Regions from separate parts of the Nitrosomonas sp. Is35 genome, predicted to be linked through region 2. Evidence: riboswitches for the same ligand, from Rfam matches in the RefSeq annotation. Region 2 holds a riboswitch; each other region holds the start of a gene.

Evidence for each region. Region 2 has a riboswitch for cyclic di-GMP ahead of R2083_RS12170 (S8 family serine peptidase). Riboswitches for the same ligand answer to the same signal wherever they lie in the genome.
Region 1: another riboswitch for cyclic di-GMP. It lies ahead of R2083_RS12965 (hypothetical protein); the one in region 2 lies ahead of R2083_RS12170 (S8 family serine peptidase).
Region 3: another riboswitch for cyclic di-GMP. It lies ahead of R2083_RS03725 (hypothetical protein); the one in region 2 lies ahead of R2083_RS12170 (S8 family serine peptidase).

What each region holds. Positions count from the first base shown of each region.
Region 1 covers NZ_JAWJZH010000001.1:2,771,868-2,776,640, forward strand. Annotated here, with positions in the region: gene aroE (shikimate dehydrogenase) at 19-837, shown strand; gene R2083_RS12965 (hypothetical protein) at 926-2,284, opposite strand; cyclic di-GMP riboswitch class I at 2,395-2,481, opposite strand; gene mgtE (magnesium transporter) at 2,826-4,268, shown strand; gene R2083_RS12975 (hypothetical protein) at 4,406-4,773, shown strand, end outside.
Region 2 covers NZ_JAWJZH010000001.1:2,585,209-2,589,981, reverse strand. Annotated here, with positions in the region: gene R2083_RS12185 (hypothetical protein) at 1-97, shown strand, start outside; gene R2083_RS12180 (hypothetical protein) at 251-583, shown strand; gene R2083_RS12175 (hypothetical protein) at 621-1,097, shown strand; gene R2083_RS12170 (S8 family serine peptidase) at 1,158-2,951, opposite strand; cyclic di-GMP riboswitch class I at 3,208-3,293, opposite strand; gene R2083_RS12165 (VOC family protein) at 3,508-3,888, opposite strand; gene R2083_RS12160 (hypothetical protein) at 4,450-4,773, shown strand, end outside.
Region 3 covers NZ_JAWJZH010000001.1:830,089-834,861, forward strand. Annotated here, with positions in the region: gene R2083_RS03715 (hypothetical protein) at 1-398, shown strand, start outside; one part of gene R2083_RS03720 (IS5 family transposase) at 594-909, shown strand; one part of gene R2083_RS03720 (IS5 family transposase) at 909-1,357, shown strand; partial or broken gene R2083_RS15380 (transposase) at 1,796-1,957, shown strand; cyclic di-GMP riboswitch class I at 2,529-2,615, shown strand; gene R2083_RS03725 (hypothetical protein) at 2,721-4,067, shown strand; gene R2083_RS03730 (mannose-1-phosphate guanylyltransferase/mannose-6-phosphate isomerase) at 4,542-4,773, shown strand, end outside.

The DNA.
Region 1 (4,773 bases), 190 kb from region 2:
TAATCAGAGATACCAGCCATGCTTGATTCTTATGCCGTAATCGGCAACCCTGTCTCACATAGCAAGTCACCGTTGATCCATACCGCCTTTGCACAACAAACGAACCAGGCCATGCAGTATGTGGCCTTGCTAGCACCGCTGGATGGTTTTCAGGCAACCGTGCAAGACTTCCACCAACGAGGCGGAAAGGGATTGAATGTCACCGTGCCATTTAAGCTGGAAGCCTATCAACTGGCGACCCGTTTAACCGAACGAGCAAGCATCGCACAGGCCGTCAATACACTTAAATTTGAAAACGGCGAAATTCTCGGTGACAACACCGATGGCATCGGGCTAGTGCGCGACATCGAATCCAATCTGGGAATTCCCATCGCGAGAAAACGCATACTGCTCCTGGGCGCGGGTGGTGCCGCACAGGGCGTCATCCTACCGTTGCTGCAGCATATGCCCTCGCTGCTGGCAATCGCTAACCGTACCCCTGAAAAAGCAGCAGCGCTACGGAAACAGTTCAACACTTATGGCAACATTGCCGCAGGCGATTTTATGTTTTTCGCCGATGAGCATTTTGACATCATCATCAATGCTACTTCCGCCAGCCTGCACAATGCACTGCCTGAATTACCCGCTAATGTATTTGCAAAGGCGACTTTCGCCTACGACATGATGTATCAGCATGAACCAACTCCTTTTCTCAAATTCGCCCTGCAACATGGCGCGCAACAGATAACCGATGGAATTGGTATGTTGGTTGAACAAGCGGCCGAGTCTTTCTTTATATGGCGCGGGATCAGGCCTCAGACAAAACCCGTCATTGCACAGTTGAAATTATTAATTTGATTCAGTTCACCAAGCATGCAGACCTAATAATCCAAGAAATACGGTGATTACGCACCTGATCGGCAAACGTAATCACCATGCAAAATCTCTAATAAACAATCGAAGCTACATTGCTGGCTGTCGATATATTACCCATCGCATCGAAAGCCTTCACTGTGTAACTATAAATAGACCCAGTAGCATTTCCAAGTGAATCTGAATAACTCGTTGAAGTACTAACTGCAATTTTTGTTCCATTCCTGTAGATGTAATACCCCGCAACAGCGATATTATCGGAGGATGCATTCCAGGATAGCGAAACCGATGCAGAGGAAATAGTTCTTGTCTTACCTTTTACCTTCGTCGTGGTTGTAGTCGATTTTAATGCCGCCAGAAGTGAAGAGGGCACAGTCGGAGCAACAGAATCCGCGCTGAAGCAAGACACTCCATCGCCACAAGGGAAGTCATTCCATATCTCCAATCCGGTGATGTGATTATCCACTGACACATGACCGCCACTATACGGATTGCTCACAAAAATCCGGGTTATAGGAAGATTGTAATCACCCATATTTGGCCCGTGGTAATCCGCTATCACTTCGCCATCGACCGCTGCCCAGAAGCGTCCATCAGTGCCACTTGACCGGTGCCAGTAAACTTCAAATTTAAACCATTTATCTATCGGCACTGGCACAACATGATTTTCTTCACTCCAGTAGTCGACCCTGGTGGGGAATACGCCACCCAAATTATCACCCTTTGTTAACCAATAGAGTTTGTCATCAGTTCCTTTCATCACAGTCACACTCATTCGATAATCACCTTCTCCAGTGTTATTGTATCCCCCAGTTTTGAGTGTGAATTGTGACCGCCAATTCGCGGACGAAACCGTATTATCCAGCTGCGTTTCCAAATTAGCCTGATACTTAAACCAGTAAGTAATGTACAAATCATTCACATCACCTATCGTCCATGGTCTTCTAATCAGCAGTGGCGCCTGTGAACCAGCTCGTCCCAACTCGCCGGTTATTTTCACTTGTTGAAAAAGCTCATTAACCGCTTCCCCTTTTGGCCCAGCTACTGATCTGATTTCACCACTGATGTAATCTCCGATCGTCGTAGAAGTAATAGGATCGACAGTAATCAGTTGCACACCCGAGAAATTTGCACCTAGAGCAGAGACCGGCCAGCTATAACCAGTTTCTTTATCTGTACCTATAATATCCTGATAAGCCCCTTTAGTAGCAAAGCCATAGGGTGCTCCAAGCGATATACCCGCGCCAAAGTTAGATTTAAACAGCAGACCGGCCGCATGGGTGACGGGAGCAGCCGCCAATACCAGCATCATGAGCACTACACCAGCACTCAGCTTGGTCATGTAACTTGTTCCGGCGTTTCTCATTAACTCTGTTGCGTCATCCGTTGCCAGCGGATTGGCAGTTTGTCGTTTCTGATGATTGAAATTCATATTAGGGTTCCTCCTTAACGTTAAAAGGACGGAACTGCGTGGATATGCTTGTATCAACATTACTTCGTTCGATACTTGTCGAATCATTGCGGTGATCAAGACAAGAGCTATCTGGCAGTCCTGCCATCCTGGGGCATTGGCCCGTTAGATCAGTGACTTTGCGTCCCCTGCTTTCGCAGGGTTTGCCTTTTTCATACTACGAACCATCTATAAGCAGGAACTGTGCCAATCAAGAATTTGCCGGTCGACAATTAATGAAAATACAATTAACAAATACATTAAATGTATTCTTATCATGGGCACGCAGGAATCAAGCAAAGAGTAGGTGACGTTTCTTGTCAGCTGGCGACAAGAACGGTCAGCGCCGCATAGTAAAAATACAAAAAAGTGGAACGACCCCGGTTAGCCGTCCAATATTTTGTTGGTGCTGACATAGCACGGACGGTTATACTTCCCGGTCATCAAATTGCAAACTATTCAGCGTATAAGCAGGCTGAATTTATTCCCAACGAGAAAGCTGCCTCACTAGCGCAAACCTGTTATGACAGAAACGGACAACAACAACGATCAGGACAATTCACCGACGCCGCTGCAGCAGGTCACGTTTCTGTTACGCAAATACAAGCTGGTCGAAGGTCTGGTGAATCTGCAGGATGCGCCGGATGAATCGCTGGCTGAATCGACGGTGCAGAAACAAAATCTGTCCGAGCTGCAAGCTTTCCTGGATCAGCTCCATCCCGCCGACATCGCGCTGATCCTCGAAGCGCTGCCGCTGGAAGACCGGTTGCTGATCTGGAGCATGGTCAAAACCGACCGGGACGGGGAAGTGCTGCTGGAAACCTCCGATGCCGTCCGTGCCTCGCTGATTACCGACATGCACAATCAGGAACTGGTCGCGGCGACGGAATATCTCGATGCCGACGAAATCGCCGACCTTGCGCCCGATTTGCCGCAGGAAGTCATGGACGACGTTTTCCGCTCGCTCCCCGTGGAAGAACGCGAACAACTACGCGCCGCCATGTCGTACCCGGAAGATTCCGTCGGCGCCTTGATGGATTTCGATGTCATCACGATCCGCGAAGATGTCCGCATGGAGGTGGTGTTGCGCTACCTGCGCATGCTGGACGAAATGCCCGATCATACCGACCAGCTCTTCGTGGTCGACCGGAATGAACAATTGAAAGGCGTGTTGCTGATCAACCGCCTGCTCGTCAGCGATCCGGACACCTTGGTTGCCGATGTCATGACCAACGAAATCATCAAACTGCAACCGGACGATGTCGCTCAGCAAGCGGCCAATGCGTTCGAGCGCTACGACCTGGTTTCCGCTTCCGTGGTGGATGAAAACGACAAACTGCTGGGCCGCGTCACCGTCAACACCGTCATCGATTTCATCCGCGACAAAGCCGAGAACGAAGCGCTGAATCTGGCCGGTTTGAGCGAAGAAGAGGATCTTTTCGCGCCGGTGTTAAAAAGCGTGCAAAACCGCTGGGTGTGGCTGGCCGTCAATCTGGTCACCGCGTTCATCGCCTCCCGCGTCATCGGCCTGTTTGAAGATTCCATCGAAAAACTGGTCGCGCTGGCCGCGCTGATGCCGATCATCGCCGGCATCGGCGGCAACTCAGGCAATCAAACCATCACCATGATCGTGCGCGCGCTGGCGCTCGATCAAATCAACACCAGCAGCGCCTGGAAATTGATCACCAAGGAAGTCGGCGTCAGTATCGTCAACGGCCTGCTGTGGGGAACCATCGTCGGCCTGTTCACCTTCGCCATCTACCAGAACGCCGAACTCGGCCTGGTCATGACCTTGGCGCTGGTGCTGAACCTGCTACTCGCCGCGCTTCTCGGCGTGCTAATCCCGCTAACCCTACGCAAATTCGGCCGCGACCCGGCCATCGGCTCCAGCGTGATGATCACGGCTGTGACGGATAGTGGCGGATTCTTTATTTTTCTAGGGTTGGCAACGATTTTCTTGTTATAAGCAGGTTAGATCAGATCTACATCACTATGCAGCTGTATTCAAACTAATCACTACCTAGCTGTTACATATTCTTAAGCATAGTAGATATACACAGGCTTAAGAATTACTCGCAAGTATGACTTTGATTGGAGGCTTATTTGAAACGTGTAAAAAGAGACCCTGAAAAATTTGAAGTGATAGATCTCTTCACTGCAATGGGGCTTAAGCACAATTACAAACTGTCTGTGCAAGAAGATGTAGATCACTTTATCAAACACATTAGTAGCTCATTGAAATCCTCTCAAGACAATCCGATTCTCATTTATGGTAAACGCGTAGAATCACTGTTCGCACATGTTGCCGGCGCCTTAGGTCAGTGTCAATTCATAAAGCAAGAAGATAGTGGAGAAACATTTTCATCGGAGCAAAATATATTAGCCCCAGATTACAGAGTAATACTTAATAATGGGCAACAAATTTTCATTGAGGTTAAAAATTGTCATTTCCCAAATATTAAATCTCCATA
Region 2 (4,773 bases):
GTATCAAAATATTACTTGGGGCGGTCCTACCAAGTTTGTGGAGGTCAATTTTGATTATATCGTGGGTTCCAATCCTACAATAGACGCTTTGCTTTAAAGCAGAAAATTATTCTCGGATGGATAGTAAAAACCCCTTCTAGCTAACTGCTGGGAGGGGTTTTTTAAAATATTTATACTACTTGTTTCTGATTACTCGGGACTCAAGGCATAGCAAAAATGATCTAATTGACTAGATTTTTTGGGGAATCTAATGACAGACAATAATGATGCACAAAAAGAAATTAAAACAGATCCTGCCGGAGCTCAGCCGATGCAGGTGAACATACGGATGCAGCAAGGTGAGCATACGGGTCAACCGCTTTATTCCAATTTTACTTCCGTACAAGGCGGGCAAGGCGTGGTGATTGTCGATTTTGGATTTCTTGATCCGCAAACGATCAACGCATTAAATCGACTGGCTCGCTCAGGTGAGAAAGCACCTGAGGCGGTTGGTGCTAGAATGTCTTGCCGAATGGCGATTAGCGTTGAGGCTGCTACCAATTTAGCGCATCAATTGAATCAGCTCTTTCAAAGAAAAGCCTGAAAATAAAAGTGCAGGCTTTATTTAGATAGGAAAAAGCATGACAGAAAAAAACGATATGCCGGCTGAAACAAATGGCGCTGGGCATGCGCTGCAAGTAAAAGTCGCTATGCAGGGAGGAGAGCAGACAGCGCAACCTATTTATGCCAATTTGGCTTCAGTACAGAACGGGCAGGGTGTGGTCATGGTGGATTTTGGGTTCATGGATCCGCAAACCATGCAGTTATTGAATCAAAAAATTGCTTCGGGTGAAAAGATATCGGATACGATTACTGCAAAAATGTCTTGCCGGATGGCGGTTAGTGTCGATGCAGCAAATCAGTTGTCGCAGCAATTGAATCAATTATTGGGTTTGAGTCCCAATGTTCATAAACCGGCAGTACAGCAAAAAAGGGTTGAACAATCTGAATCCGTGGTTACAAAATCGGATACCGATGCGATACCCAAGGAAGAAAGCGATAAACAAGAAAGTGGAAAAGGCGGTTTCCGGTTTCCTTGGTCCAAGAAGACACACTAGCGCTAAAAAACGACCCCCCAGATGATTATGGGGGATCATTAATTCATCCGTTGCGTGCTTCTATTTGACGTTCACGGCTACATAAGCCGAAGAAGAGTTTCCAGCTGCATCTTTTGCGATTGCCTGGATGGTGTGTGATCCCGCTTTCACTTTCTTGGAGCGGGTACTCCAACTATACGATAAGGTGCTTCCAGTACCTGTGGTAACTTGTACGCCATCGATGTAAATGTATTGCTTAATGCCGGCCGGACCACTGTTGTCAGATGCACTGGTGCTGATGGTGACGGTTCCGGTGACGCTGCCTGCAACGGGGTTTACGATGGTAACTGCTGGAGCTTGTGTGTCCACACTGGGTGTCACGATCGAATTGCTAACATTGACCGAGATGTTGGTGGTGCTCAAGTTTCCGGTTGTGTCATAGGCGCGCGCTTCAACTTTTGCGGTTCCATTCGGTGCTCCTGCCGTATCCCAACTAAACGCGAATGGGGATGAAGTGTCCGTGGCTATATTAGTATTGTTGATCCACAGTTCTACGCGCGCCACGCCGGTATTATCGGTTGCATCGACATCGACAGGAATCAACCCGGAAACAGTGGCACCGCCGAGTGGATCGATGATGAAGATTGCAGGAGCTGTCGAGTCGATTTTGGGCGTTGCATTTTTTGCAGCCAGTACCGCAGCAGCGGCATTAACTCGGCCATAACCGAAATAGACATCCTTACCAGCTGCGCCGAGATCAACGGCTGTGGAGAAAAGCAGATTTTCGATGTCAACGCTGCCCAATTGTGGATTGGCAGACATCATGAGTGCGATAACGCCAGCAGTTAATGGGCTTGAGAAAGAAGTACCGGCTACCGGCATATAATCGCCGCCAAGCCGGGTGCTATAGAAATTTTGCCCTGGCGCCGCTAGTGAAACGTAATCACCATAGCTCGAAAAATTTGCTTTATTATCGTATAAATCAGTGGCTGCTATTGCTAGCATGCTCGTAGTGACCGTGAAGCTTTCCAGTGTTCCGGTATTTCCGGCGCTAACCGTTACCAAACCTCCTTTATCTTTCATATATTGTGCTGCATTTCGAATGGATAGATTGCTAGAAAGTCCTTCAAAACTGGCATTAGCTACACGTGCTCCGTGATCCGCCGCATAGATCAGGGCTTGAGATATCGTGCTAGAGTAACCTATGCCATTCAAGTCAGTTATTCTGAGGGGCATGATCATAGATTGACCGGCGATTGCTGCTATACCAACGCTGTTGTTGGTTGCTGCCGCAGCAGTACCAGCGACAGCGGTTCCATGGCCTAGCACATCCGAGAAGTTTGAGTTGTTATCATAAAAATTCCAGCCCGATACTAGTTTTGAGGCAAGATCAGGGTGTGTGTTATCAATCCCAGTATCTAGGATTGCGATGGTAATACCGCTGCCTTGAGTAATATCCCATGCAGCTGGTGACCCAATTATGGGGTGCTGCCATGCATTGGTATACATTGGATCATTGGGAACAAAAGCCGGGGTAACGGCGTGATCAAGATCAGCAAACTTAAGGTGCGGATGGCGCTGAAGCGTGGCAACGATGCCTTCTTCAGAATATTCCGGTACATCAACGATATACAATTCGCTTTGTCCAATTTTTCTGGCCTTGCCTTCATGATCTTTCAGAATATTTGCAAAAGCTTGTGCAGGAAGACCGGCACGTGGCACTACCAGAATCCGACCTTTCGCCCATTCTTTTGTAGTGTTGCTTTTAAAATGCACACTTTGGGCTGATGCAGTGCTAGAGCGATTGTCTATGGCGTGATCATTTGCTTGTTCTGGTGGTGAAGCATTTAAAGTAACAGATAATGATGCTGTCAAAAGAAATATTCCAATCTGAGAAGTAGCTGTGACTGTGCGTTTCGTTAGGCTGGGTCTATGGGTACTTAGAAAATGTGATTGGTGGCTGTGAGGTAGTGATGAAGGTATGGTTTGTAGGGATTGTTTGTTACTTCCCATGGATTATTCCTCTAAAAATCAGGGAAGACTTTGGAGAGAAGCTGCTAAATGTAGTCATGTGTTATATGCTTATCCACTCTTGACTAGATCTGATATTGTGTTTTAGCAAACAATATAATCTGGCAGTCATGCTATCCTAAGGCGTTTGCCCTGTAGACCTAGACTTTGCGCCCCCCGCTTTCGCGAGGTTTGCCCTTTTCAAATGATTCGAGACGTGCAGAAAATTAATGATTCTTCTGCAAGATTTCGTTTTCTGTTTTCGGTTTATAGAGAGAATACTTTAGGGAGTATTTCTAAGGTGGGCGAATAAAGGTGGTTAAATTGCGCCGGGGTACATAACAAATAATTCAATTTAATCCGGTTTGATGCCCCGCTGCATGTGGCGGGGTTTTTTTATTGCGGTTGAGAGAAACGGAAGTTATTGCATTGAATGCAAGCCGATCATGTTGCCTTCGGTGTCCCGGATCAAAGCGATAAAGCCATAGGGGCCGATGGGCATTTTTTCACGGATCAAATGCCCTCCCGCAGAGGCTGCACGAGCAGCCTCAACAGCACAATCCGCACAGGAAAAATAGACCAGCACAGCATTTCCGCCGGATGGCCCGTCTGCCATTTTGACCAGCGCGCCGGATGCGCCCATTTGACCTTTCAGCATGGGAAAACTCCACAGCTCAACCGGCATGCCCGCAGGACTATCCAGTTGTTCCAGCTTTGTTTGGAACACCGATTCATAAAAACGCTTGGCGCGCTCCATATCCTGCACGTAAATTTCAAACCAGCCTACGGGATTATTGTTCATATGCATTTCTCCTTTGAGTACTTAAGTTTCGAATGGATTGTTAGCTTAACCAAGGCTTGAATATTCTCGATCTTGATTCTCTATTGGGTATCCAAACGTTCAATCAATCGGATTGGCATTGAACAAGATTACCACTGACCTATCTAAATGTAGAACATTTACTTGTTGAGTTATTTTAGTGTTTTTTATGCTGTTTTTCCTTCCTGAACTATTCCCGAGTAAAAAAGTCAGATATTTTGTTGGCTTTCATTTTTGATTATGATAAAATTTATCATCCATTGAAAAAGGTCTTATATTTCATGACCTTGAATGGATTGTGGTTAATGATAACTACAACGGGAACTGTGGCTTTGATTGGTAAAACGCACTATTTTCCTTACCAAGAAACTATAGTTTTTTTCTGATTAATAAATTTAATGGAGGAGAGAAATATGATCACAAGTGTCGTGATTTTTTCAACAAACGCCCGAGCGCGGAGGGTTTCTATGATGTCGAGTGCAATGGCATTGCAGTCATACACAAAAGTTTTCCCAACCTACACTGAACCTTGGAGGAGTTAAAATGACATTATTGATATATGATTGGAAAAAATCCATCAAAAAAGCACTGAAATTATTTTCACTATTCTTAACAATTTCCATCTTATCCGCTTGCGCACAAATGAGTTCCGTCGCTGCGCCGGTCGGAATTTCCAATAATGATCATGATGCTCTAGTCAAGTATTATGAGGATATAGGGAGAGAAACCAAAGCAAGGTTGCGGGAGAATAAAAAAGTTCTCAAGGAGTATGAAGCGCATCCTTATTACTTTGGTAGACAAGGACTAGAAGCTCAATCGCATGCAAAAGCAAACGTTCGTGAATACGAAAAGACTTTGCGGGAAATT
Region 3 (4,773 bases), 1.8 Mb from region 2:
AAGGGCTCGATGGCAAGCTCTATTGGATGACAAAGGGTGATAATGCTGGCGGTGTATTTCCCACCAGAGTTGATTATTGGCAAGTAGAAAACCGTGCTGTTTCAGTGCCGGTAGATAAATGGTTTAAATTTGAAGTTTACTGGCACCGGTCAGGTGGTACTGATGGACGCTTCTGGGCAGCCGTCGATGGCAAAGTGATAGCGGATTACCATGGGCCAAATATGGGTGATTACAATCTTCCTATAACCCGGATTTTTGTGAGCAATCCATATAGTGGTGGTCATGTGTCAGTGGATAATCACATTACCGGATTGGAGATATGGAATGGCTTCCCTTGTGGAGAGGGTGAGTCTTGTTATAGTAGGGGGTCAAAAGTATATCTGACTATCGGTGAATAGTGTCCTGTAGTGGTCAGATAAGCGAAGTGGACTTACTTGTAAGAAAACTCAGTACTGTTTACAGAAAGGTTGATTAAAATAAGCATTGAGTATTATGAGGGCTGGCATTATTCAAGCTCTTATGAGGCTTAGCAGTGTTGTTGAAGTCAATGAAACAGACTAGGGCCTGTTAACGCTATTTGATATAATTTGGTGATGGAAATCACCGAAACTCAATATCAACAGATCGAGCACTGCCTGCCGCGTCAGCGTGGCAACGTCAGCCATTCCAATCTGCAAGTTCTCAATGCCATTCTTTACGTTGCCGAGCATGGCTGCAAGTGGCGAGGACTGCCCAAGCGATTCGGCAACTGGCATACCATCTATACCCGCATGAATCGCTGGGCAAAGAGTGGTGTACTGAGCCATGTATTTGGGCAACTTCAGCATCAGCAAATCATCCGTATCCGTATTGAAACTGTTTCGCTGGACAGCACCAGCATCAAAGTCCATCCCGACGGTACGGGTGCGTTAAAAAAAACGGCCCCCAATCCATCGGAAAATCTCGAGGTGGATGGACCACCAAAATTCATCTGGTTGCCGCAGATTCCAGAACAACCATAGGCTTTGCCCTCTCGCCCGGTCACGCCCACGATGCGCCAGAGGGCAGGCAGCTTTTGCTTTCCCTCGGTCCCGTCAATACGCCCACCTACCTGCTGATGGATCGTGCTTATGAGGGCGACCAAACCCGGCAACTGGCACTAGATTTGGGTTACATCCCGGTTGTTCCGCCCAAAGCAAATCGCTTGTCACCCTGGGAATACAACCGTGCCATGTACAAAAAACGCAACGAGATCGAACGATTGTTCAGAAGGCTCAAGGGATTTCGCCGCATCTTCTCCAGGTTCGATAAGCTCGATGTCGTCTTCATCTCCTTTATCCACTTCGCTCTCATCGTCGAAGCAATCAGATTGTGTTAACAGACCCTAGCTTGACTGGGTCAACTTATCGCTAAACAATTTTGAAAGAAAATCAAATGACAGGTAGATTTTTATTTTTTCTCACAGATCTAGCTGTTTAGTCCCACGGCATGCTGGGATGGAGCAACTCCACCTCTAAACCTTGAATCTATGAATTGTTCAGGTTTTCTTACAGCTTACATTAGCAAAATTACCTAATGGAAAATTCGGAACAATAACTTTTCCCAAGTTTGAGTCTGATTCTCGAAGCCACTACAGTGACATTATTTGTTAACTAATGACACGATATGTCAATGGGTTCTCGATTAGTCGTATGATATTGATTATAGGCGCTCAATTTAGTCAATCTTTTTGAGCTTACACAACCGTAAATTCCCTCTGTGTGTAGAAAAAGTTCAGTAGAATTTCGAAACCTTCTGATAACCGAGATTTACAGGATGTCAGATCGTTGCGGTACTGAAAGAAGGCACAGCTGGTATACCGGTGGTTGAGTCGTGTTGCAAGCACGGTGTTAGTTACGCCACGTACTGCCAGTGGAAGGGCAAGTACTCAGGCGTACAGGTGTCGGCGAGCTACAGCGATTACGTGGATGGAGGCTGAGAATGCCAAGCTCAAACGCATGTATGCAGTTTGGCGCTGGAGAATGCAGCGATCAGGTGCGAAGTAACCAAGCAGTTGGTGCAAGCCAGAATGCCTTTATCGGACGCTTTAACGGATTGACCGGGCTAAGGTACTTGATGCGCTCTTTTTGCCTATCTCGAGCAGGTTCAAACCATCACTGACCAGTGGCATTAATTATAACGAAAACCGTCCGCAATGAAGCATTGGGCGACACCCCGCCGGTGCAGTTCATGCCACGGTTAACCCGGGTTCCGAATCTCTATCGGACTTTGTCTACTTGATGGGGGAGCTTACGGGAGCTTACGGGAGCTTGCGGGAGGTTACGAGCTTACGACTATAGCTCGTTTTGGTGCTATACATCCTCAGAAATTTGTAAGAAATTACCGGTATTTTATTGATTTCTTGCAAACAAAACCATTACATGCGAGCGATATTCAAATTTAAATCATATCGTTATGATTTATTCAGGACTGACTGATTATCTGTGGTGGTTTTTGCGTGTCAATTCAGCGATTACTATTGGCACGGTTTATGCTGAATTAGTATCGCAACATGAAAAAGGCAAACTCTGCGAAAGCAGGGGACGCAAAGTCACTGATCTAAAGGGCAAATGCCCCAGGATGGCAGGACTGCCAGGTACGTTACTCGCTTATTTACCACGTTATATTGATGATTACCGAACGAAATAACTTTGAAGCGTATCCATGCAGTTCCATCCTTTAACTCTAAGGAGGAACATTATATGAGCACTAATAATCAAGCATTACAAGCCAGCAGTTTTTTGGCTTTAGTTATAAGGCAGTTACATGTAGAGAGAGCTAATGCTAATTGCTTTGCACGGCGTGGCGTTAACATGGTATTTATTATTATGCTATTGCTACTGACTGCATTGAGCTTTGTGACCCCGGCAGCTTATGCAGCTTCTCTGCTTTTTAAATCTAATTTAGGTTCTGGTGTTTCTCTCGGAGCGCCATATAACTTCTCAGCTCACGGAGCATATCAGATGATCAATGGCACCGATAAAGAAACCGGATATATGTGGCCGGTTTCTGCTTTGGGCTCAAATTTCTCAGGTGTGCAACTGATTACTGTCGATCCTATTACGTCTTCAACGATCGGAAATTACATTAGCAGTCAAATTCGATCGGTAACAGGACCAAAAGGTGGGGCGGTTAATGAACTTTTTCAACAAGTGAAAATAACCGGTGAATTGGGACGAGCTGGTTCACAGGCGCCGTTGTTGATTCAAAGACCATGGACGATTGGTGATGTTAAAGACTTGTATATTACTTACTGGTTTAAATATCAAGCTGATCTGGAGACACAACTGGACAATACAGTTTCATCTGCGAATTGGCGGACACAATTCTCACTCAAGACAGGGGGGTACAATAACACAGGAGAGGGTGATTATCGGATGAGCGTGACTGTAATGAAAGGAGCTGATGGCAAGCTCTACTGGATGACAAAGGGTGATAATGTGGGCGGCGTATTCCCCACCAGGGTCGATTACTGGCGTGAAGATAATCATATTGTTCCAGTGCCGATAGATAAATGGTTTAAATTTGAGGTTTACTGGCACCGGTCAAGTGGCACTGATGGACGCTTCTGGGCAGCCGTCGATGGTGAAGTGATAGCGGATTACCACGGCCCAAATATGGGTGATTATAATCTTCCTATAACCCGGATTTTTGTGAGCAATCCGTATAGTGGCGGTCATGTGTCAGTAGACAATCACATAACAGGATTGGAGATATGGAATGGTTTTCCGTGCGGTGACGGAGTGTCTTGCCTTAATTTTGATACTGTTGCTCCTACAGTGCCAGCTTCATTAGCATCAAAACTATCCAATTATGGAACTGCTTCCGGAGTTGCACTATCTTGGAGCAAGTCCTCAGATAATGTAGCTGTTGCGGGATATAAAATATATAGAAATGGGACTAATATCGGTGTAACCACTACTGCGACAAGTTTTAGAGATACTATTATGGGTAGTGCTAAAGGGGCTCTTTACAGTTATACAGTAAGAGCATTTGATGCTGCAGAAAATTTATCCGCGGCAAGCACTGCAACATTGGTAACTTATTAGTGGGATATTGATTTACCATGTGTTAAGTTAATTTCAGCAGTAAGTGCTACTTGATTTTAGATAAGTGTGTTATTTAATATCTTTTTTCAGCGATCAAATCCGCCGGAATATATTTCTGGCGGAAATTAATCGAGCTGTTTGCATTTATAGTCTTTTCAATTCGATAATTAAAGTACAAATCGTATAAAGTAGGCCATTTAGGATGTTAATTGCTGGATTCTTCCAATTTGCTGCTCAAAACAAGTATCAGCAAATCAAATTTTTGTTTAATATAATTCTTATCTCGGTTCCAGTGCTCGAATAAATTACCCAAGGATCCAGTAGAATCACAACAGTTATTAAGTCCCTATATCGAAATCTTAATGGCATAATCCACGAGAAATAAGTATATGATATATTGCAAGAGAAAAAATTTTATAAATTAATAAGTTAAATGAGTGTGAGTTAGAAAACGCTCGGTATCTTTATCCTTGAATGAATACATTAACACCTATCATCTTATCCGGTGGCTCGGGCACCCGCCTTTGGCCTCTGTCACGTGAGAAATATCCCAAGCAGTTATTGCCATTAATAAACGAGGATTCTTTGCTGCAAGCCACTGTCCGGCGTATGGATGGATTAAGTGGCGTGCAATTAAATGTACCGATGGTTGTGTGCAATGAAGAATATCGTTTCGTCATTGCTGAGCAATTACGAGTCATGGATA